3 regions of the Clostridioides sp. LIBA-6822 genome follow, and region 1 is predicted to be linked to each of the others. Evidence: a T-box and tRNA genes for the amino acid it is inferred to sense, from the RefSeq annotation. Region 1 holds a T-box; the other regions hold tRNA genes.

Region 1 (7,864 bases):
TTTCCTATCTCTACATATAAGTTTCCCTATATGCTGACTACTTTAGCTACTAACTCACGACTAAAGTCACGAGTGTGCGTAGCTATTTTTTAATCAATTGTACTTCTATTGATACCTTTATTATATAGATTTTGCTTAATTCTATTTTTACCACATCTATTTAAATTAACATTTGTATTAACTATTTTTTGAGCTAATACACTATCATTTACGAGATTATAATTTTTAAGAAAATCTATAACTCTATCAATTATGTTTTCATCAAATTCTGCTGATAACTTTTCTTTTATTTTTTTTTCAGACTGGTCAGCGTGAGATAAAATATTTAGTGCTTTATTTTTAGCTTTTATATACATCTCATCATCTAAAAGAGGTTTTAATTCCTCTTCATTTATTTCATTACCCTTTTTTAAATTGAATGTATAAACAAGTTCTTTAAATATAGCAATAAAAAATTTATCATCTACATAAATATTAACTCTATCATCATTTCTTTTTTGTTGTTCTATCTTAGTAATTGTGCCCATAAATCCTCCCTTTTTGTATGTAATTATATTAACAAAAGCAACTAATAAAATTTAATAAAAAACTTACATTTATATGTTATATTTTATCAAAATTAAGACAAAATAGTAAAAAGTTATTTTTATTAAAAAGTAAAGTAAAAACATGTTAAATAATTATTTTTTAAAGCATTTTTTAGCATATAAATATAATTATATACCAAAAAAAATAAATTATAAGCTTTAAGAAATAAAAAATAATGGTACAATAGTATTATAACATTAAAAGGAGACAAAATATGAAAAGCGAAAATCTAGTTAAGAAGGCGGAATTGAAAAATACTGAAAAACTAGAGAAATTTAATCGCCATAAAGGCAAAATCAAAATAGGTATATTGGGAGGTACTTTTGACCCTATACACTATGCTCATTTAGCAACAGCAGAGTTTATTAGAGACAAGTATGACATTGACAAAATTATCTTTATACCATCAGGAAATCCACCACATAAACTATGTATCACTACAGACAAGTATGATAGATATAATATGACACTTCTAGCAACTGAAAGCAACGAAGATTTTTTAGTTTCAAAAATAGAAATCGAAAGAAAAAAAAGGACTTATACAATAGACACATTAAAATACTTGAAGAAAAAATACAAAGATGCAGATATTTATTTTATAACAGGGGCAGATGCTATTTGTAGTGTTGAAGAGTGGAAAGATGTAAAGAAAAACTTTGAGTTAGCTACCTTTATAGCTGCGACAAGACCAGGAATTAGTTTGTTAAGGTCACAAGAGACTATAGAAAAGTTAACTAAAAAGTATGATGCTGACATTATAACAGTTTATGTTCCATCACTGGATATATCGTCCACATATATAAGGGAACAGCTAAATGAAGGCAAGTCAATACGTTACTTAGTACCCGAAAATGTAGAAAATTATTTATATGAAAATAAACTATATCAATATGGAGATGATTAAATGAACTTAGAGAATATTAACCAGAGACTAAATCAAATGCTACCAGTGGGGAGGCTTAGCCACTCAAAAAATGTTGCAAAATGTGCTGAAAAATTATGTGAGATTTATGGGTGTGACAAAGAAAAAGCTTGTTTAGCAGGAATGATTCATGATTGTGCAAAGTATTTAAGCGATAAAGAAATAGAAGATTATGTAAATAAGTATGAAATATACTTAGACCCAATAGAGGATGGAAATCGCTCTCTATCTCATAGTGTAATTGGGTCATACATATGTAAGTATGAGTTTGGAATAGAAGATGAAGATGTTATAAATGCAATCAAATATCATACAACAGGAAGAGAAGATATGTCTCTTTTAGAAAAAATAATTTACATAGCAGATTTAATTGAAGAAGGAAGAAAATTCCCAGTTGTAGATACATTAAGAGATTTAGCATATGGGGGAAAGCTTGATGAAGCACTTTTGACTTCTTTTAATAATACTTTAATGTTTGTTATCAATAAAGAAGAAGAGATACATCCAAGAACAGTTATGGCAAGAAACTATCTAATTAAAGAAAAGTTATTATAAAAAACCTGCATAAAGGTAAATATATTAATAAATTTAAAGTTGACTATGTTACAAAATCGTATTAATATGTTACAATAACTAAGTGTACTTTAATTAGGAAAGTGAGGAATTTTATATGACAGTGGAACAAATGACAAAAATAGCATATGATGCCATAGAAGATAAACTGGGTCAAGATACAGTTATAATAAATATAGGAAAGGTTTCTAGTTTGTGTGATTACTTTATTATCACTACAGCATCTTCTCAGAGACAGGTAAAAGCTATTGCTGATAATGTAGAAGATGAATTATCAAAACTAGGACTAGAACCAAGAGGAAAAGAAGGACAAAGCACTCAAACTTGGGTACTTCTTGATTATGGAGATGTAATGGTTCATGTATTTAATGAGGAAAACAGAGGATTTTATAATTTAGAAAAATTATGGAAAGATGCACCTTATATAGATATTGACACATTAGCATAAACATGATAATATATGTTATTATAATTAGAAAATTTCAAAAATTATATTAAATTGAATAGACTAGAGCAGTAAAAGACTATATTTTTTCAGAGAGTTAGTGGCAGGTGAGAACTAATATTATATAACTTTGAACTTACTAGATTGAAATCTATTTTCCGTAGCTGGATTAAAAGCTATCTAAGAGGGTCTATATAATGTAGGCTAATTAGGGTGGTACCGCGAAGATTTATCCTCGTCCCTAAACGTAAGTTTAGTGACGAGGATTTTTTATTTTCAAGGAATTATTTGGAAATTATAAGTAAATAATATTAAATAAGGTAGTTGAACACAACTAAAATAGGAGGCAAAATATGAGCGTATATAATTTTAAAGAAGTAGAATCGAAATGGCAAAAAATTTGGAAAGACAATAATCAATACAAGATGGATACAGCACAAACTGAAAAACCTAATTATTACACATTAGAAATGTTCCCTTATCCATCTGGAAAGATACACATGGGTCATGTTAGAAACTATTCTATAGGTGATGTTGTCGCAAGATTCAAAAAAATGGAAGGGTATAATGTACTTCATCCAATGGGATGGGATTCTTTTGGTTTACCAGCTGAAAATGCTGCTATAAAGCATGGGATACATCCACACAAATGGACAATGGAAAATATAGAAGAAATGAAAGAACAATTAAATTTATTAGGCCTTAGCTATGATTGGGATAAAGAAGTAGCAACTTCAACTCCAGAATACTATAGATTTACTCAAGAGATATTTTTGAAATTTTTAGAACATAGACTTGCATATAAGAAAAAATCTTATGTTAACTGGTGTCCTTCTTGTGAGACTGTTCTTGCAAATGAGCAAGTTGTTCAAGGAGCATGTGAGAGATGTAAAGCAACAGTATTAAAGAAAGATTTAGAGCAATGGTATTTTAAGACTACTGAATTTGCAGAAGAATTACTTAATGATTTAGATACATTAGATGGATGGCCAGAAAAGGTTAAAATAATGCAAAAAAATTGGATAGGTAAGAGTACAGGAGCAGACTTAGTTTTTGATATAGATGGAACTGATAAGTCTATGACAGTATTTACAACTAGACCAGATACAACTTATGGAGTTACTTATATGGTACTTGCTCCAGAACATGAGTTAGTTAAAGAATTGGTTGCTGGTACTGAATATGAAGCAGAGGTTGAAGCTTTTGTTCAAAAAATGCATACAATGACAGAAATAGAAAGAACAGCGGCTGATGTAGAAAAAGAAGGAATGTTTATAGGTAGATACGTTATAAATCCTTTAAATGGTAAGAAGGTTCCTCTATGGATAGCTAATTATGTGTTAGTTGAATATGGAACTGGAGCTATAATGGCAGTTCCTGCACATGATGAAAGAGATAGAGAATTTGCTGAGAAATATAATTTAGATATAATAGATGTAATAACAGAAGATAACAAAATGATAAACTCAGAAGAGTTTAATGGATTAGATGCTTCAGAAGGATTTGAAGGAATAATAGATAAATTAGAAAAAGAAGGTAGAGGAAAGAGAACTATTAACTATAGATTAAGAGACTGGTTAGTTTCAAGACAAAGATATTGGGGTTGTCCTATACCTGTAGTTTATTGTGATGAATGTGGAATAGTTCCAGTTAAGAAAGAAGATTTACCAGTTCTTTTACCAACTGACGTTGAGTTTACTGGAAAAGGGGAATCTCCACTTACTACTTCAAAGCAATTTATGTCAACAACTTGTCCTCACTGTGGAAAACCAGCTAGAAGAGAAGTTGACACTATGGATACATTTGTAGATTCTTCTTGGTATTTCTTGAGATATGTGGATAGCAATAATGAAAATGAGCCATTTAGTAAAGAGTTAGTTAATAGATGGCATCCAGTAGACCAATATATAGGCGGAGTAGAACATGCTATAATGCACTTACTTTATGCAAGATGGTTTGTAAAAGCATTTAAGAGTATGGGTATGGTAGATTTTGATGAGCCATTTAAAAACTTACTTACTCAAGGAATGGTTCTTATGGATGGTTCTAAAATGAGTAAATCTAAAGGTAATACAGTATCACCTATGGATATAATTGATGAGTATGGAGCAGATACTGCAAGACTTTTCGTATTATTTGCAGCACCACCAGAAAGAGATTTAGACTGGTCAGAGCAAGGTGTTGATGGATGCTTTAGATTCTTAAATAGAGTTTATAGATTGGTTGATGAGTTAGCAGATGTAGTTAAAAAGGACGTAGAGTTTGGAGAATTAAATTCTCAAGATAAAAATATGAGATATACTATACATTCTACACTTAAAAAAGTTACAGCTGATTTAAGTGAAAAATTTGGATTTAATACTGCTATATCAGCTCTTATGGAATTAATAAATGATATGTATAAATATAAAGAGTTAGATAATATAAATGAAGCAGTTATAAAAGAAGGTGTACAAACTATAGTAACTATAATTGCACCATTTGCACCTCATTTAGGTGAAGAATTATGGACTATGATAGGTAAAGATGGAAGCGTATTTGATATAGATTGGCCTAAGTATGATGAAAAAGCTTTAGTAAAAGATGAAATAGAAGTTGTTGTACAAGTTAATGGAAAAGTTAGAGGAAAATTAACTGTTAACTCAAATATATCTAAAGAAGACATGGAAAAGGTAGCTTTAGAAGATGAAAAAATAAAAGGATTAGTTGAAGGCAAAACTATAGTTAAAGTTGTTGCTGTACCTAAGAAGTTAGTTAATGTAGTTGTGAAATAAATCAAAACTATAAGATAAAATAATACCCCTATTACAAATTAATTAAAAATTTGTAATAGGGGTTTATTATTTTAAGATTTATTATAATTAACAGTAGATTCCTTTTTCAAAGAAATCCTTGATTTCATCAAGATTATCAGTTTTTCCAAGTGCCAAGATAAGTTTTATTCTAGCTTTTTGACCTGGAAGGTCTCCACCAAATATACATCCAAGATTTTTTAAATCTCTGCCAGAGCCATAATAACCATAGCTATCAAACACTCTACCTGAGTGGCATCTAGAAACTATAACAACAGGAAGTCCTTTTTCTCTAGCATATTCAACTCCAGAAAGCATCTGAGGAGGAATATTACCTCTACCCATTGCCTCAATAACTATACCTTTATATCCACTATCAACAGCAAATCTTATAAAGTCTGCATTTTCTCCTACATATGCTTTAAATAAAGCAACTTTAGATTCTACTTTATCAGTATCTATAATTGTTCTATTTACGATATCTCTTGTAAGAACAAGTTCATTACAGTCAATTATTCCTAATGGGCCACTAGTTAAAGATTTAAATGTATTTAAAGAAAGAGTATTTGTTTTAGTAGCTTCAGAAGCCAATAATACTTCATTGTTTAAAACTACAAGAACACCTTTGCCCATAGCATCTTTAGATACAGCAGTACAAACTGATGCAGATAAATTACTTGAACCATCATATCCAAGCTCAGAGCTACTTCTCATAGCACCTGTGACTATTACAGGTTTGATATTATCAATTGTAAGGTCTAGAAAATAAGCTGTTTCTTCTAAACTATCTGTACCATGTGTTATTACAACTCCTGTAATATCTTTTCTAGCTAATAAATCATTTACATAATTTTTTAATTCCATCATTCTATAAGGCGTTATATGAGGTCCTGGAATTTCATCAAAGTTAAAGACCTCAACATCTGCAACTTTATCAATGTTGGTAACCATTGATAATATTTGTTCCCCTGATAAGGTTGGTATAGCAGCTCCCACTTTATCATCTACTGTCATAGATATAGTTCCACCAGTAAAAACTATGGCAACTTTTTTCTTAATACTCATACTATTCTCTGCCTTTCATAAATAAAATTTATAATTCCGATAGGATTATATCAAAAAAAGTAGCTAAGGTCTACATAAATTCTTTTATTCATATAATTTAGATATTTCAGTGTAATAGAACTATTTAATAGTTTTTTGCCATTCAGTAACGTAGCTATTTAGTATTTCTCTTATGGCTTTTCCTATCTTAGTGTAAGCTTCATCATATAAATTTGCTAGAGATATTCTAATTGACCATTCAGGGCCATAGAATCCATTTCCACTAAGTAAGACTACAGAATAGTCATTAGCTAATTTATAAAGAACATCTACTGGAGTGGAATTTTTATTTATAAATTTAAATAAGTCTTCTCCATAGTTTAATTTAGCCCATTCTTCAATATCAAACTGAGTATAATATGCAGCATTATTTTTACTTTCGTTAATTGGAAGCTCTAAAGCTTCAAACAGTAGCTTCTGACGTCTATGACAAATACTCATATTAAGTTTTTTGTAGGCATCAACTTTGTCAATTAAGGCAAAGGCAGAGAAAAATGCCATTTGTACTTGCTGAGGAGTAGAAAGACCCGCAGTATGATTAAGAGCAACAAGTCTACTATCAGCAACAACTCTTTCCATAAATGAAAGACTAGAAGGATTAAGACTCATATCACTGTAACGCTTATCTACTGATTTTTTTAGTTCTCCAGTTAAATCATTTATCTTCTTATCAAAAACATTCTTCTTATGAAGTGCAAATGTACCAAGTCTCCATCCTGTAACTCCAAAATATTTTGAATAAGAATAAACTCCAACAGTGTTGTAAGGAAGTTTTGACATTAATGATGAAAAGTCTTCTACAAAAGTTCCATACACATCATCTGATATTATCATTAAATCTTTGTTATAATTCTCAATCACATCTATTAGGTTATTACAAGATGTGTCATCCATAGCTATAGATGCAGGATTATTTGGATTGACAACAAATAAAGCTTTAATAGACTTGTCACGAAGTTTTTCTAATTCTTTTTTTGTGTATTGCCATGTATGAGCACCTTTTTCATCAACTTCATTAGCATTTATATTTACAACTTTAAAATCGTAACGAGGAAGATTAGGTATTTCAAGATAAGGTGTAAATATTGGAGTCATTAAAGCTATAGTATCACCTTTTTTTAGGAGTTCATTAGCCATTAATGAATCAAAAATATAACACATGGCAGCTGTAGCACCTTCAACAGCAAAAATCTCTACATCACCATATTTACCTGATATATCGTATTTCATTTCTTGAACTAAGTAATCATGCACTATTTTTTCCATATGAGGTAACATTCTATCTGGAAGTGGATAGTTATCACCAATGATTCCATCGGCTAATTCATGAACAAATTCATCTCCATCAAATCCAAGTTCATTTATACCAAAGTTTATAATATCTCTAGCTAAATATGCTCCAGGCATATCTATATTTTCATTTATAAATTTAAAAAATCT
Region 2 (7,864 bases), 1.8 Mb from region 1:
AATATTTGAACTATGCACAATCAAATATTACAGCTCATATACAACAATTAGAAAAGGAATTGGATGTACATCTCTTTGAACGTATAGGAAAAAGTGTAGAATTGACTAGAGAAGGTGAGAAGTTGGTTTCATATGCTGAAAAAATGCTTTTATTATCATCTGATATAAAAAAGATGTATAAAGAGAAAGATAATTATGGGCGTATTGTTATTGGAGCATCAGAATCTATTTGTATTTTTAAGTTACCTGAGATTATTAAAGTATATAAAGAGAAATATCCAGATGTTGACCTTTTTATAAAAACTCTAGATTCTTCTGATTTTGTTCCTTTACTTGCTGATAATACGATTGACATAGCATTTATACTTGATTTACCTATAAATGATAAATCTACTATTTCTGTATTAAAAAATGAGGAGCCAATCTGTGTCTTATCAGTTCCAGAAAGTGATTTAGCCTTAAAAGAAAAGGTGTATATTCAAGACTTTCAAAATGTTCCATTTATTTTGACAGGAAAGAGTTGTTGTTATAGAAGTTTATTTGAGAAAGAGCTATCTGAATCATCTATAGTACCAAAAACAGTTCTTGAAACTGGAAGTATTCAGGTAATTAAACAAACAGTACTTAGTGGGCTTGGATTGTGCCTTCTTCCAGAGCTTGCAGTAGAAAAGGAATTAAAAAAACATGAATTGGTTAAGATTCCTTATACTACAGACTATAATATTTTTTCACAATTAATTTATCATAAGGACAAGTGGTTGTCTAAGAATCTTTGTGATTTTATCTCTATTGTAAAAAAGACGTATGGGATTATTTCTTAATTGTTTACGCTATGCTAATATAAGATATATATTGATATTTTTAGAAAGATAACATAGTGTAGAGAGGTTGTTTATAAGTTTATATGGTAGGTATATGCATTGTTAGATAAATAGTCTCTTTTCCAGTTTTGGTATAAAAAAGGGATGATTCAAATTTTTATTTTGAAATAATCCCTTAAAATTAATTTTAGTTAATATTTTTATATTATACTATTCCTTTATCTATCATCGCATCTATCATTGAATCAAACCCAGAGCTATTATACATAAACATTACAACATCAGCATTGCTTTCCTCAATCATATCTTTGTATGTTTTATCTATTGAGTTTATATTTCTAGGGTCTACTATCTCTACTTCATTAAACATATCAGCAAATAAAAGTGTTGTAGGAGCCTGGTATGAATCTCTAAATATTAGTATTTTTTTATCTAATAATGCTTTAGGATTTTTTATAGTTAATATATTAGTTTGAGCTCCTCTAATGTATGCCCCACCATAATCCCACTTTTTATCACTTCTTTTAGTTGCATAGACCTGTCTTTCTTCTTTTTCTTTTCCATTTATATCAAAGCTATAATCTTGGTTATCTTTTGTCATATAAACTACATATTCATTTTCTTTAATTAGCATATCTATATTTTGATTATAACTTCCTACAAACTTTTTATCAGTAACTATAGACTTTTTGTAGCTATTAAAATGATTTCTTAAATCTTGCTTAGAAAGACCCAAGTCCATATTTGATGCCATCATTTTAAAGCCTTCAAATGCTCCATATCCAGTCCAATGATGGTCAGTTTTAAAATATAAATTTTCTCTTTCTTTATTTGAATAGTTGCTTAAAAAATACTCATCCATATCTATGTATTTAATTGAATCTTGATTTAATCTATTTTTAAAATTCTTTAAATTTATATCTATATTACTTATATTATCAACATACTTAGGATATAAATGTTTTAGCATATTAGATTTATGTGGCATCATTGTAAAATACACATCTTTTCCCATATCTTTACTTAGATTAGATAAGTAATTAATAGACTTTTCGTATCTATTTAATTGGTTTTGGTTTAAAACTTTTGGAAACATACCTAATATCCAGTTATCTTTTCCTAAGTAATAGTTACCTACTTTAGTTTTATTTAAACTAGCTTGAGATTTTGTATTTATTGATATCATTTCATCTCTAAATGCAAAATGGTCATTAAAGTACTCTTCAAATTTATCTATGTAGTTACCTTTTTTAAAATTTTCTATAGTTGGGAATTTTGCAAGATTTCTATTTTCAGTTATACTTAATTTTTTCTTTGGAAGTGAGAAGTTTAGTATAAAAAATCCAAATACTATAATTAAAAATGAAATGGCAACAATCCTTGGTTTATTTTTATTCATGTCAATACCTCCAAAATTAGAATCTAAAGTATAAGAATGGATTATAAGTTGAGCTACTTAACATTACCGTTACAATAAACATGCAAGCAACTATGAAAGCTGCATTAGTAACTTGACACATTGTACTATTTAGTGTATTTTTATTCTTCTTAACTACTAATGACTTTATAACTTCTACAATAGGAGTTGATAGAATGATTGCTCCAACAATTATATACCAATATTCAATTATAAATACATTGAATGCATTACTGACAAGTGGATAATTTCCAGAACCAAACATAATACCTATAAACTTAATAGCTTTTGGTAAATCTTCTGCTCTAAAGAATACCCATCCAATCATGACTATAAAAAGTAAATACATATGTCTTATGATTCTTGGCATTTTATATAACAACTTTTCTAAAAATGCTTTTTCTATTGATATTAATATTCCAAAATATAGACCCCATATAATAAAAGTCCAATTAGCTCCATGCCACATGCCAGTTAAAAACCATACTATAAATAGATTTCTATATAGTTTTAATCTAGAGACTCTATTTCCACCTAATGGGAAATATACATAGTCTTTAAACCAAGTACTTAAAGATATATGCCACCTTCTCCAAAACTCAGATACTGTTTGAGAGATATATGGATAGTTGAAATTTTCTAAAAAATCAAATCCAAATATCTTACCTAAACCAATAGCCATATCACTATAACCACTAAAGTCATAGAATATTTGAAGTGTATAGCAAACTACACCTAGCCACACATCAAGTCTTGATAAATCTCCAGATGACTTATTAAATACATCATCTGCAATTATACCTAATTGATTTGCTAAAATCACCTTTTTTCCAAGACCAATAACGAATCTGTTTACGCCTTGAGTAAATTTATACCAATTATGTTCTCTATGTCCAATAGCATCTGCCACAGTCTGATATCTAACAATAGGACCTGCTACAAGCTGAGGGAATAAACTTATGTATAATGCTAGGTTAGTTAATTTTCTTTGAACTTTAGCATCATTTCTATATACATCTATTACATAGCTCATTATCTGAAATGTGAAAAATGAGATACCTAAAGGTAATTTAATTTCAGGTATAGTTATATTTGTATTTAATAAAAATTTAATATTATCTACAAAGAAATTGCTATACTTGAATATACCAAGAATGGATATATTGTAAATCACAGAAAGCACAACCCATATTTTCTTATCTTTACTGTCAGAAACTTTAATACCAAATATATAGTTTACTATTATTGATAGCATCATCAAAAAAATATATTTTGGTTCTCCCCATGCATAGAAGGTAATACTTGCTAGAAGTAACACAACATTTTTATACTTAGAATTTGCTAAGTAATAGCAAATGAGTATGACTGGAAAGAATAAAAATAAAAATATTAAACTACTGAATATCATATTAAACTCCTTATCTTTTTATTATTTAATAAATGAATAATAAATAAAACAACTAAAATTAATAATATATATATTAAGAGTAAGGTCTTGATTTATTTCTGATTTTAGGCCCATACTATTTAACTACCACTGCTTACTGAGCACTTCTTGAGAGAGTACAATACCAACAATAAGTTGATGTATCAAGAATTATACTCAGAGCAATTGTTAAAGATCTAGCTTTATAACTTTTTATGTATTTTAGTGTTATTTTTAAATTATCTTTTATATTTACAACTTCCTTTCTTAACTAAATAAATTATATATTTATCTAAAATATATAGCAAAGTAAGTATTTTCAAGTTTTAAGTACTTAATTGTAGAAATTTAGCTGTGTTTTTACAAGTTTTATTAATATATATGTAAATTTTGACTTTTTATATAATTTTTTTAAAATTATGTAATGTTATAATGGATTAATAAAGCTATTATGATAAAATAATAAAGAAAAATCACGGACACATTGCTTAACTATATGTGTTTGCCTTTGGTTGTAGCTCTATACAGTCCATTAAGATAGATGTTGTTTATATCTATAATTGTAAAAAGAACTCTTTATTAAGTATTGGAGTTAGAATACTTTCAGATATGCTTTTATTACAAGTTTGTTTTAAATGACAAATACTTTAAAATAATATCGAATAGTTATACTGAATAATGATGATTGATTATAAATATTTTTAGAGAGGGAAAAGTTTTAGAGATTGGGAAAAAATCAATATGATAAGAAGTATGGATTTATTAAGTAAATACATAAAAAATCCTGCTTTGTTTAGATATGTTTTAGGAGTTCAAGAAGTCATGCCTATGGTATTTATACTTATACAAGGCTAGAAACAAAGATGAAAAAATATTACAATAAAAAAAAACTCTTTAGTATATACTAAAGAGTTTTTTTTTATTGGTGCCGCTGATGGGACTCGAACCCATATGGTTTCCCGTACGATTTTGAGTCGTATGCGTATGCCAGTTCCGCCACAGCGGCTTATATTTTAAATCCAAGCTACTTGTATATCCTACCAGATTTTCCAAGAATATGCAATAGGAATATTGAATACAAAATACTCATCAAACTGTAAAATATCATAAATACTAGACTTTTATTACAAAAACTTATTAATCAATACAGTTGATTTTGAACCCATTGTATTTATCAATTCCACCACTCGGGCATATTATGTATATTATTATAGCAAAAAAATATATTGTTTGCAACATATTTAATTTTAATATACTATTATTATTATGGGAATATTAAATAACAGTATATTGGTATATAATATATATGTTACAAAAATAGATAATTTTTAGGAGTGATATAATTTGGAAAAAAAATTAATTATAATAGATGGAAATTCAATAATAAATAGGGCTTTTTATGCTCTTCCAGAAATGAATAATAAAGAAGGTCTAAAGACCAATGCTATATATGGTTTTACGACAATGTTATTTAAAATGATTGATATATATAAACCAACACATATAAGTGTAGCCTTTGACAGAAAAGCACCTACATTTAGACATTTAGAATATAAAGAATATAAGGCTGGAAGAAAGGGAATGCCAGATGAATTGGCAGAACAATTACAACCATTAAAAGACCTTTTAGATAAATTTAAAATAAACAGATTAGAAATAGATGGTTATGAAGCAGATGATATTATAGGTACTGTTTCTAAAAAAGCAGAAGAGAATGGATATAAGGTATACATAGTAACTGGAGATAAAGATGCCATCCAACTTGCTTCAGATAACACAACTACTCTTATAACAAAAAAAGGAGTTGGTGAAGTAGAAGAATACAACTTTAATTCTGTGATTGAAAAGTACGAGATGACACCAACACAGTTTATAGATTTAAAAGGTCTGATGGGAGATAAGTCAGATAATATACCTGGAGTACCTGGGATAGGTGAAAAAACAGGCATAAAGCTTATAAAAGAGTTTTCTAGTGTAGAAAACTTGATAGAGAATACAGATAAACTTAAAGGTAGTGTAAAAAAGAAAATAGAAGAAAATAAAGAAATTGCTATTCAAAGTAAAAGATTAGCAACTATTATAAGAGATGTACCAATAGAAGTAAATTTAGAGAGCATGATTTTTGGTGATTATGATAAAGATGAGCTTTTAGATAAATTTAGATATTTTGGATTTACAAGTCTCTTATCAAGATTAGTTGATTTAGTTGATTCAAATGATACAGAGCAAGTAGAAGAAAAAATAGAAATATTAAAACTAAAAGATATAGATAAATTTATAGATGAAGTGAATAAAAAAGGACAGGTTATTTTAAAAACTGTTAGAGGACAAGGTAATATACTTGAAAAAAATATAATATATATTTTTATAAGTGTAGATGGAGAAAAAATATATTATATAGATTCAGATGAAGTAACAAAATTAGATAGCATACTTTCAAATAACGAAATTAAAAAATATGGATATAATTTAAAGGATGATTATATATCTTTAAAGCCATATAATATTAAATTGGAAAATATGTATTTTGATATAACTATAGCTGAGTATTTAATAGATTCAACTTCATCTACTTCATATGATTGTAGTGCAATAGCCATGAAGTATTTATCAAAAAAGGTTAAATCAAAAGAAGAATTATTAGGAAAAGGAGTTAAATCCAAAAACTATGAAGATTTAGAGTTTGAGGATTTAGCTGAGTACATGGGTCAAATAATATGCACAGTGAAAGAAACAGTTCCTATGATGGAAAGAAGTCTAATAGATATGAGTATGGATGGTCTTTTTTATCATGTAGAGATGCCTTTAGTAGAAGTTTTAGGACATATGGAGTATGAAGGTATAAAAGTAGACAAAAGTATCTTGGATGAGTTAAGTATTGAGTTTAAAGAAATAATAGCTACATTAGAAAAGGAAATTTATGAATTATCTGGAGAACCATTCAATATAAATTCACCAAAACAATTAGGTGTTATACTATTTGAAAAATTAGAGCTTCCAATAATCAAAAAAACTAAGACTGGATACTCTACTAATGCAGATGTTCTAGAAAAATTAAGGGATAAACATCCAATAATAGATAAGATAACTGAGTATAGACAAATAGTAAAGTTGAATTCTACTTACGTTGAAGGGCTTTTAAATATAATAAATCCAGAAAGTAATAGAATTCATTCATCATTTAATCAAACAATAACAACTACAGGAAGAATTTCATCTACAGAACCAAATCTTCAAAATATACCTATAAAAATGGAAATGGGTAGAAAAATAAGAAAAGTATTCATTGCAGATGATAATTGTAAGCTGGTTGATGCCGATTACTCACAGGTAGAACTTAGAGTTCTTGCACATATGAGTCAAGATGAAAATATGATAGAAGCATTTAAACACAATGAAGATATTCATACTAAAACAGCTTCACAAGTTTTCAATGTTTCTATGGAAGATGTCACTAGTGAATTGAGAGGTGCAGCTAAAGCAGTAAACTTTGGTATTATATATGGTAAAAGTGATTTTGGATTGGCAGATGATTTAAATATACCTGTTCCAAAGGCAAAAGAGTATATTGAAAGTTATTTTGCTAAATACCATAAAATAAAAGAGTTTATGGATATGACAATAGAAAAGGCTAGTGAAGATGGATATGCTGTAACAATTTTAAACAGAAGAAGATATATACCAGAGATAAAATCAAGCAATTTTATGGAAAGAAACAGAGGAAAGAGATTTGCTATGAATGCACCAATACAGGGAAGTGCAGCAGATATAATAAAAATTGCTATGATAAATGTTCATAAAAAGTTGGAAGATAATAATTTAAAATCAAAACTTATACTACAAGTTCACGATGAATTGATAGTTGAAGCAATTGATGATGAAATAGAGATAGTTAAAAAGATAGTAAAAGAAGAAATGGAAAATGCTGTAAGTATGGATGTTCACTTAGATGTAGATTTAAATGTCGGTAGTTCTTGGTATGAGACAAAGTAGGTGATTTTATGTTGATATTAGGACTTACAGGAGGAATAGGCTGTGGAAAAAGCAGCCTATCAAATATATTCAGAAATCTTAATATTTCTATAGTGGATGCAGATATTATATCTAGAAAAATATTTGAAGATAAAATATTAGTAAAAAAAGTATTTAATTACTTTGGACAAAATATAAAAAATGATGATGGAACACTAAATAGAAAAG
Region 3 (7,864 bases), 1.1 Mb from region 1:
AAAAACGTAATAATTTCCTTACTTATAGGAATTCTTTCTGGTAGTTTTATAATTAAAGCTAGTGGTATAAATGTGTTTGCCACACTTATACAATCATTTTTAGATTTAGTGGACAGAGCTTTGGTATCGCTATCAGACCCATGGAATGCAGGAATAATACTACAAGTTCTAGCAATTGGAGGAGTAATAAATCTTGTTGCTAAAATGGGAGGAGCTAAGGCTATAGCTGAAGCACTTGCCAAAAGAGCGAAATCAGCAAAAGGTACACAACTTATAACATGGTTTTTGGGTCTTTTAGTATTCTTTGATGATTATGCTAATTCATTAATAGTAGGTCCTATGATGAGACCTGTTGCAGATAAAATGAAAATATCAAGAGAAAAATTAGCCTTTATAATAGATGCTACAGCAGCACCAGTTGCTGGATTAGCCATAATATCTACATGGATAGGTCTTGAAGTTGGTTTAATACATGATGCTTTTGAAAGTATAAGTGTGGATGTTGATGCATTTGGTATATTTTTAAATACAATACCATTTAGATTTTATAATATATTAATATTAGCGTTTATTGTAATATCAGCATTATTATTAAAAGAATTTGGGCCAATGAGAAAGGCTGAGATAAAATCTAGAAGTAGAAAAGTTGGTACAGACCTTGATGAAGGCGTAGAAGAATTAGATGATTTAGCTCCAAAAAATGGAGTGAAATTGAGTGTGTGGAATGCTATAATTCCAATTGGAACATTAATAATAGTTGCTTTAGCATCATTCTATTATAGTGGATATACATCTATAATGGAAGGTGAAGATAAAGCTCTAATACAACTATTTACAAATTCACCATATTCTTTTGGGGCAATAAAAGAAGCATTTAGTGCATCTGATGCATCTAGAGCATTATTCCAATCTGCACTTGTTGCAAGTTTAGTTGCTATTATAATGGCTGTAGTAAAAAAGATTTTTACAGTATCAGAAGCAATTGATGTCTGGATAGATGGAATGAAAAGTTTAGTAATTACTGGTGTAATATTAATACTTGCATGGTCATTGAGTTCAGTAATAAAAGAATTAGGTACAGCTAAATTTTTAATACACTTATTATCAGGCTCACTACCTCCATTCTTATTGCCAAGCTTAATATTTGGTTTAGGAGCAATAATATCTTTTGCTACTGGAACAGCTTATGGAACTATGGGTATACTTATGCCACTTGCAATACCACTAGCATACTCATTAAACCCTGATATGTCCTATGTAATAGTAAGTACAAGTGCAGTTTTAACAGGTGCAATATTTGGAGACCATTGTTCTCCAATTTCAGATACAACAATACTTTCTTCAATGGGAGCTGGTTGTAATCACATAGACCACGTTAATACTCAAATGCCATACGCTATATTTACAGCAATAATCACTATTGTATTTGGATATATACCAGCTGGATTTGGATTACCAATATATATAGTATTACCAGTGGCTATAGCTGCGATATTTGTGGGTATTCAAATAATTGGTAAGAAAGTTGATGAAGCAGAGATAGAACTTGCAGAATAAGGATATAAATAAATTTCACCTTTTATTATCATTGTTTTGTTAGTTTTTAGATAATTTTAAAAAGTTATTGAAAATAATAGCGAAATATAGTAAAATAAAAGAGTGATAAGCGGATGTGGCGGAATTGGCAGACGCACTAGACTTAGGATCTAGCGCCATTGGCGTGGGGGTTCGACTCCCTTCATCCGCACTCTACAGTGCTTAGTTGTGCTGAAAAAAAAACTGGGGTTGCTGGCTTTCGGAGTGGGCTATCCCGTTTTTATTTTTTGAGAAATAAACCAAAATACAATATGAATATATTTCTAAAGATATTTTCTAATAAATATACAAAAGCACATTAAGTGCTTTTTTTGTTGTCTGAAAATGTGTTTACATATAAATTTTAAGACATTTGTTAAGAATATAAAATCTATAATAACGTATTTCTAATAAACAATTTAAAGTCACAATATAATCTGTTTTTTATAAACTTATAAAAAATATATCTGTTTAATAAGTTTAATTTTATTTAAAAATGCTCTATTTCAAAATCTTATTTTTCACAAAGATAAAATTGCAAACGATTCTATTGTGTGTATGAATATATCTTTAACATAATATAGTAAATTACAATATAACTTTACTTTTAGTGTTTTGTATGACATATTAATAATAAATTAAATAAATATATTATTTTACATTAATATATAACATATATGTATAAAAGTTAATAATATAAAAGTAATATAATTGATAATAAAAACTTAACAAAAAAATTAATACATAAAAAAAAATAAATATAATGTGTTGACATTTAATTGAAATATTCATACAATAAAAATGAAAATAAATATTTCCAAATGAGATTAGCGAGAGAGACCTTTATATAAAAAGGCGCCGAAGAAGAAATTTAAGAAATGCCAATTCTTAGAGAAACTTTCAGGCAAAGATATCGCTAGTTGATGGGACTCTGGAGAGACTTAAGTTAATATACTATAAGTCACCGAAGAAGCAAAATAATATTAAATTATTAAATCTTTCAGGTATACAAACAGGGATATATAGGCTAGGATTATTTTCTATGCTAATATATCTTTTTTTTATGAAAAAGTATAGGACATAATATCGAAATTGCTTAAATATAGTGGGTCTAATTTTATAGGGAGGGTTATATATGAATGAATTGAAAAGAGTGCCTTTGTATAATATACACAAAGAGCTTGGAGCAAAACTTGTTGAGTTTGCTGGCTGGGAAATGCCTTTAGAATATGAAGGAATAAATAAAGAGCATGAAATGGTTAGAAAAAGTGCAGGTATCTTTGATGTATCTCATATGGGAGAGGTACAAATAAAAGGTGTAGATTCAGAAAAATTTATACAAAATTTAGTTACAAATGATATAAGCACATTAAAGGTAAATGACATTATATATACACCTATGTGTTATGAAAACGGAGGAGTAGTTGATGATTTATTAATATATAAATTTGGTGAAGAAGATTATTTATTAGTAATAAATGCAGGGAATATAGATAAAGATGTGGCATGGATAATAAAACAAAGTAAAGGTTACAATGTAGATATAAAAAATGTTTCTAATGAAGTTAGTCAACTAGCAGTTCAAGGGCCTAAAGCAGAAGAAATTCTTCAAAAAATCACAGACATAGATTTAAAATCAATAAAATTTTATAAGTCAATTCCATCAACAAAAATATGTGGTTTAACTTGTTTAGTTTCAAGAACAGGATATACTGGAGAAGATGGATTTGAGATATATTGTAAAAATGAACATACAGAAATAATTTGGAATGAAGTTTTAAAAGCTGGAGGAGAAGATATATGTCCTGCTGGTTTAGGTTGTAGAGATACTTTGAGATTTGAAGCAGCTCTACCTCTATATGGTCATGAAATAGGCGAACATATATCTCCAATTGAAGGAGGCCTATCCATTTTTGTAAAAACAAACAAGGAAGATTTTATTGGAAAAACAATCTTATCAGAAGAAAAAGAAAATGGAGCTAAAAGAAAATTAGTTGGATTTGAAATGCAAGGCAAAGGGATGCCTAGAAATGGATACGATATAAAGATTGGTGACAAAATAGTAGGCTTTGTAACAACAGGATGTGCTTCTCCAACAACAGGAAAGATTTTAGGTATGGGAATTATAGATTCTGAGTATGCAAAAGTAGGAAATGAAATAGGTATAGCAATCAGAAAAAAAGTTGTTCCTGCCATGATAGTTAAGAAACCTTTTTATAAAAAGCAATATAAAAAAGATAATACTGTATTAAATGAAGAAAATAAATTTTCATATATACCTGCCACAAGTGAAGATAAATCAAAAATGTTAAAGGTAGTAGGATTAAATTCAGTTGATGAATTATTTTCAGATATACCAGATGAAATAAAGTTAAAAAGAGATTTAAACTTGGAAAGTGGGAAATCTGAATTAGAAGTAAGTAAAATAGTAAAAAGACTGTCAGAAGAAAATTTAAGTTTAGAAGACTTAACTTGTTTTCTTGGAGCTGGTGCATATGACCATTATATACCATCAATTATAAAACATATAACTTCAAGGTCTGAATTTTATACAGCATATACTCCATATCAAGCTGAAATAAGTCAAGGGACTTTACAAGTAGTGTTTGAGTTCCAATCTATGATTGCAGAAATTACTGGAATGGAAATTGCAAATGCATCAATGTATGATGGAGCAACTGCTGCAATAGAAGCATGCATAATGGCTATGAATCAGACTAGAAAAAGTAAAATAGTAGTATCAAAAACTACACATCCTGAAACTTTATCAGTACTTAAAACTTATCTACAATACAAAGATTGTGAAATAGTAGAAATTGATTTTTGTAATGAATATGGAACTACAGATATAGAAAAATTAAGGGCTTCAGTGGATAAAGATACAGCATGTGTTCTTATACAGACTCCTAACTTCTTTGGTATTATTGAAGAAATGGAGGAAATAGAAAAGATAACTCATGAAAATAAAGCTATGTTAGTTATGAGTGTTGACCCAATATCATTAGGTGTTTTAAAGACGCCAGGTGAGATAGGAGCAGATATTGTTATTGGAGAAGCTCAATCACTAGGAAATCCTCTTAACTTTGGAGGACCTTATGTAGGATTTTTGGCTAGTAAATCTAAGTATACGAGAAAAATGCCAGGAAGGATAGTTGGGCAAAGCTTGGATACAGAAGGAAAAACTGCATATGTGTTAACTTTACAAACTAGAGAACAGCATGTGAGAAGAGAAAAAGCAACTTCTAATATATGTTCAAATCAAGCTTTAAATGCTCTTGTAGCTTCAATATACATGGCTACTATGGGGAAAGAAGGATTTAAAGAGGTTGGTATGCAATCTATGAAAAAAGCACATTATGCTTATAATAAGCTTATACAAACAGGAAAATATAAGCCAATATTTAAAGGTAAATTTTTCAAAGAATTTACTGTACAAGGAAATCTTAATATAGAGACTATAAATAATAAACTTTTAGAAGAAAATATATTAGGTGGTTATAACTTAGAGCACAATTACCCAGAATTAAAAAATTCAACTTTACTTTGTGTAACTGAGAAAAGAAGCAAAGAAGAAATAGATAAGTTAGTTGGAATAATGGAGGGATTATAATGAAAGAATATAATAGTTTGTTGATAGATATATCTAAAAAAGGTAGAAAAGCATATTCGCTTCCAAAGTTAGATATAGATGATATAAAAGTAGAAGATATGATTGACCAAAGTATGGTTAGACAAAGTGAATTGAATTTGCCAGAAGTTGGCGAATTAGAATTAGTTAGACATTATACCCTATTATCAAATAAAAATTTTGGAGTTGATACAGGTTTTTATCCTTTAGGTTCTTGTACTATGAAATATAATCCTAAAATAAATGAAGATATGGCAGCACTTCCAAACTTTACTGGAATGCATCCATACCAATCTTCATACACAGCACAAGGTTCTCTCTCTTTAATGTATGACTTATCAAATCGACTTGCAGAAATTACAGGTATGGATGAAGTTACACTACAACCTTCCGCAGGTTCACATGGTGAATTTACAGGTCTTATGATTATAAAAGCATATCATGAAAATAGAGGAGACCATAAGAGAACTAAAGTAATAATTCCTGATTCTGCACATGGAACAAACCCAGCAAGTGCAGCTATGGCAAACTTTGATGTGATTCAGATAACATCTGATAAAAATGGAGCTATAGACATAGATGCGTTAAAAGAAGCTTTAAGTGATGAAGTAGCAGCTCTTATGCTTACTAATCCAAGTACTCTTGGATTGTTTGAAAAAAATATAAAAGAAATAGCAAGTCTTGTACATGAAGCAGGAGGACTCTTGTACTATGATGGTGCAAATATGAATGCCATTATGGGAATAACAAGACCTGGAGATATGGGATTTGATGTAGTTCATCTTAATCTTCATAAGACCTTTTCTACTCCTCATGGAGGAGGAGGTCCAGGAGCTGGTCCTGTTGGAGTTAAAAAAGAATTGGTACCTTTTTTACCAATACCAGTGATTGAAAAACAAGAAGATAAATATGTATTAGATTATGATAGAGAAAAATCTATTGGAAAAATTAAAAACTTCTATGGCAATTTTGGAGTGCTTGTAAGAGCTTACACATATATATTAACTATGGGAAGAGATGGGCTTAAAGAGGCTAGTGAAATGGCAGTTTTAAATGCAAATTATATCAAAGAGAGTATAAAAGATGACTATATATTACCAATAGATACCTTATGTAAACATGAGTTTGTATTAGGTGGGTTACCAAGAGGAGAGTCAAATATAAAAACTATAGATATAGCAAAGAGATTACTGGATTATGGATATCATCCTCCAACAATGTATTTTCCTCTTATCATAAATGAGGCACTTATGATAGAGCCTACAGAAAGTGAGAGCATAGAGACATTAGATAGTTTTATAGAAGCTATGAAAAATGTTGCTAAGGAGGCAAAAGAAGAACCAGAACTATTGAAAACTGCTCCACATAATACCCTAGTTAAGAGAGTGGATGATGCAAGGGCAGTAAAGAAACCTATACTTACATGGTCGCAAAGATAAATAATTAAAAATAGAGATTATAAATATAAAGGAATTTGTATTTATAACAAAAAGCTATCTAATTTAATATAGTTTAGATAGCTTTTTTTGTATATATAATATTTACTACTGAAGTTTTAAATTATATTAGTGCTTATATAAGAATATTAACATGATGATTATTATACCAATATTCATAAAAATTATAGAAATTTATTTTGATACAACTTTTTACTCTTTTGGTTTAAGAGAAGCTTAACTAAAATATATCGAAATTTATAAAAATTTAGGAAATCTTAAGAATTATATTATTAAAATCTTTAGATTTATATTTTATTATATAAACTATAGAATAATAAAATATAAAAATTGAGAATTTTATAATATATTTGTAGATTTAAGTATAAAAAAGGGTTAAGTTGAAAGGAGTAGAATATGGATAGTGTTAATTTAAAAAGGTATAATTGCGATATAAACATGGGATTAAGTAGCGTACAACTTCAAAGTAGAATAGATGATAATTTAATTAATGTATTTGATAATGGAAAAACTAAAACATATAAACAAATTTTTAAAGATAATGTGTTTACACTTTTTAATCTCATAAATATTGTTTTAGTTTGTCTATTGGTATCAGTTGGTTCTTTTAAAAATACTTTATTTATATTTATTGCTGTAATTAATACTATTATAGGAGTAATTCAAGAAATAAGAGCCAAAAGATTGTTGGACAATCTATCTGTCATAGTTTCAAATAAGGTATCTGTTATAAGGGAAGAAGAGAAAAAAGAGATTGATGTACAAGAATTAGTATTAGATGATATTATGATTTTAAAAACAGGGAATCAAATTTGTGCAGATTCAAAAGTTTTAGATGGAAAATTAGAGGTAAATGAATCTTTAATTACAGGCGAATCTGATATTATTATAAAAAATGAAGGTGATTTCTTATATTCTGGTAGCTTTGTAGTTTCTGGAGAGGCTTTTGTGAGAGTTGAAAATATAGGAAAAGATAACTATGCAAATAAGATAGCCAATGATGCCAAGATTTCTAGAAAACATAATTCTCAGCTTAGAAATTCATTAAATACAATATTAAAAGTTGTAGGTATAATAATTATTCCTCTAGGGATTATATTATTTGTAAAGCAACATTTTGGAAATGGAGATTCTATAACGACATCTGTAGTAGGTACTGTGGCAGCTGTAAATGGAATGATACCAGAGGGATTGACATTGCTTA

The links. The T-box of region 1 lies ahead of leuS (leucine--tRNA ligase). A T-box ahead of a tRNA ligase gene usually reads a tRNA of that ligase, here a tRNA-Leu.
Region 2: it encodes a tRNA-Leu, which carries the amino acid that the T-box ahead of leuS (leucine--tRNA ligase) is inferred to sense. The anticodon was not compared.
Region 3: it encodes a tRNA-Leu, which carries the amino acid that the T-box ahead of leuS (leucine--tRNA ligase) is inferred to sense. The anticodon was not compared.

What each region holds. Positions count from the first base shown of each region.
Region 1 is NZ_CP196995.1:2,974,897-2,982,760, reverse strand. Features, by position in the region: gene recX (recombination regulator RecX) at 90-527, opposite strand; gene nadD (nicotinate-nucleotide adenylyltransferase) at 803-1,492, shown strand; gene yqeK (bis(5'-nucleosyl)-tetraphosphatase (symmetrical) YqeK) at 1,493-2,065, shown strand; gene rsfS (ribosome silencing factor) at 2,181-2,531, shown strand; T-box leader at 2,584-2,774, shown strand; gene leuS (leucine--tRNA ligase) at 2,882-5,302, shown strand; gene ACTG48_RS14490 (asparaginase) at 5,390-6,385, opposite strand; gene aspD (aspartate 4-decarboxylase) at 6,506-7,864, opposite strand, start outside.
Region 2 is NZ_CP196995.1:1,224,124-1,231,987, forward strand. Features, by position in the region: gene ACTG48_RS05915 (LysR family transcriptional regulator) at 1-821, shown strand, start outside; gene ACTG48_RS05920 (alginate O-acetyltransferase AlgX-related protein) at 1,027-2,220, opposite strand; gene ACTG48_RS05925 (MBOAT family O-acyltransferase) at 2,237-3,646, opposite strand; tRNA gene ACTG48_RS05930 (tRNA-Leu) at 4,588-4,670, opposite strand; gene polA (DNA polymerase I) at 5,009-7,657, shown strand; gene coaE (dephospho-CoA kinase) at 7,666-7,864, shown strand, end outside.
Region 3 is NZ_CP196995.1:1,839,021-1,846,884, forward strand. Features, by position in the region: gene ACTG48_RS08795 (Na+/H+ antiporter NhaC family protein) at 1-1,557, shown strand, start outside; tRNA gene ACTG48_RS08800 (tRNA-Leu) at 1,667-1,747, shown strand; glycine riboswitch at 2,397-2,501, shown strand; glycine riboswitch at 2,505-2,593, shown strand; gene gcvPA (aminomethyl-transferring glycine dehydrogenase subunit GcvPA) at 2,711-5,185, shown strand; gene gcvPB (aminomethyl-transferring glycine dehydrogenase subunit GcvPB) at 5,185-6,642, shown strand; gene ACTG48_RS08815 (HAD-IC family P-type ATPase) at 7,057-7,864, shown strand, end outside.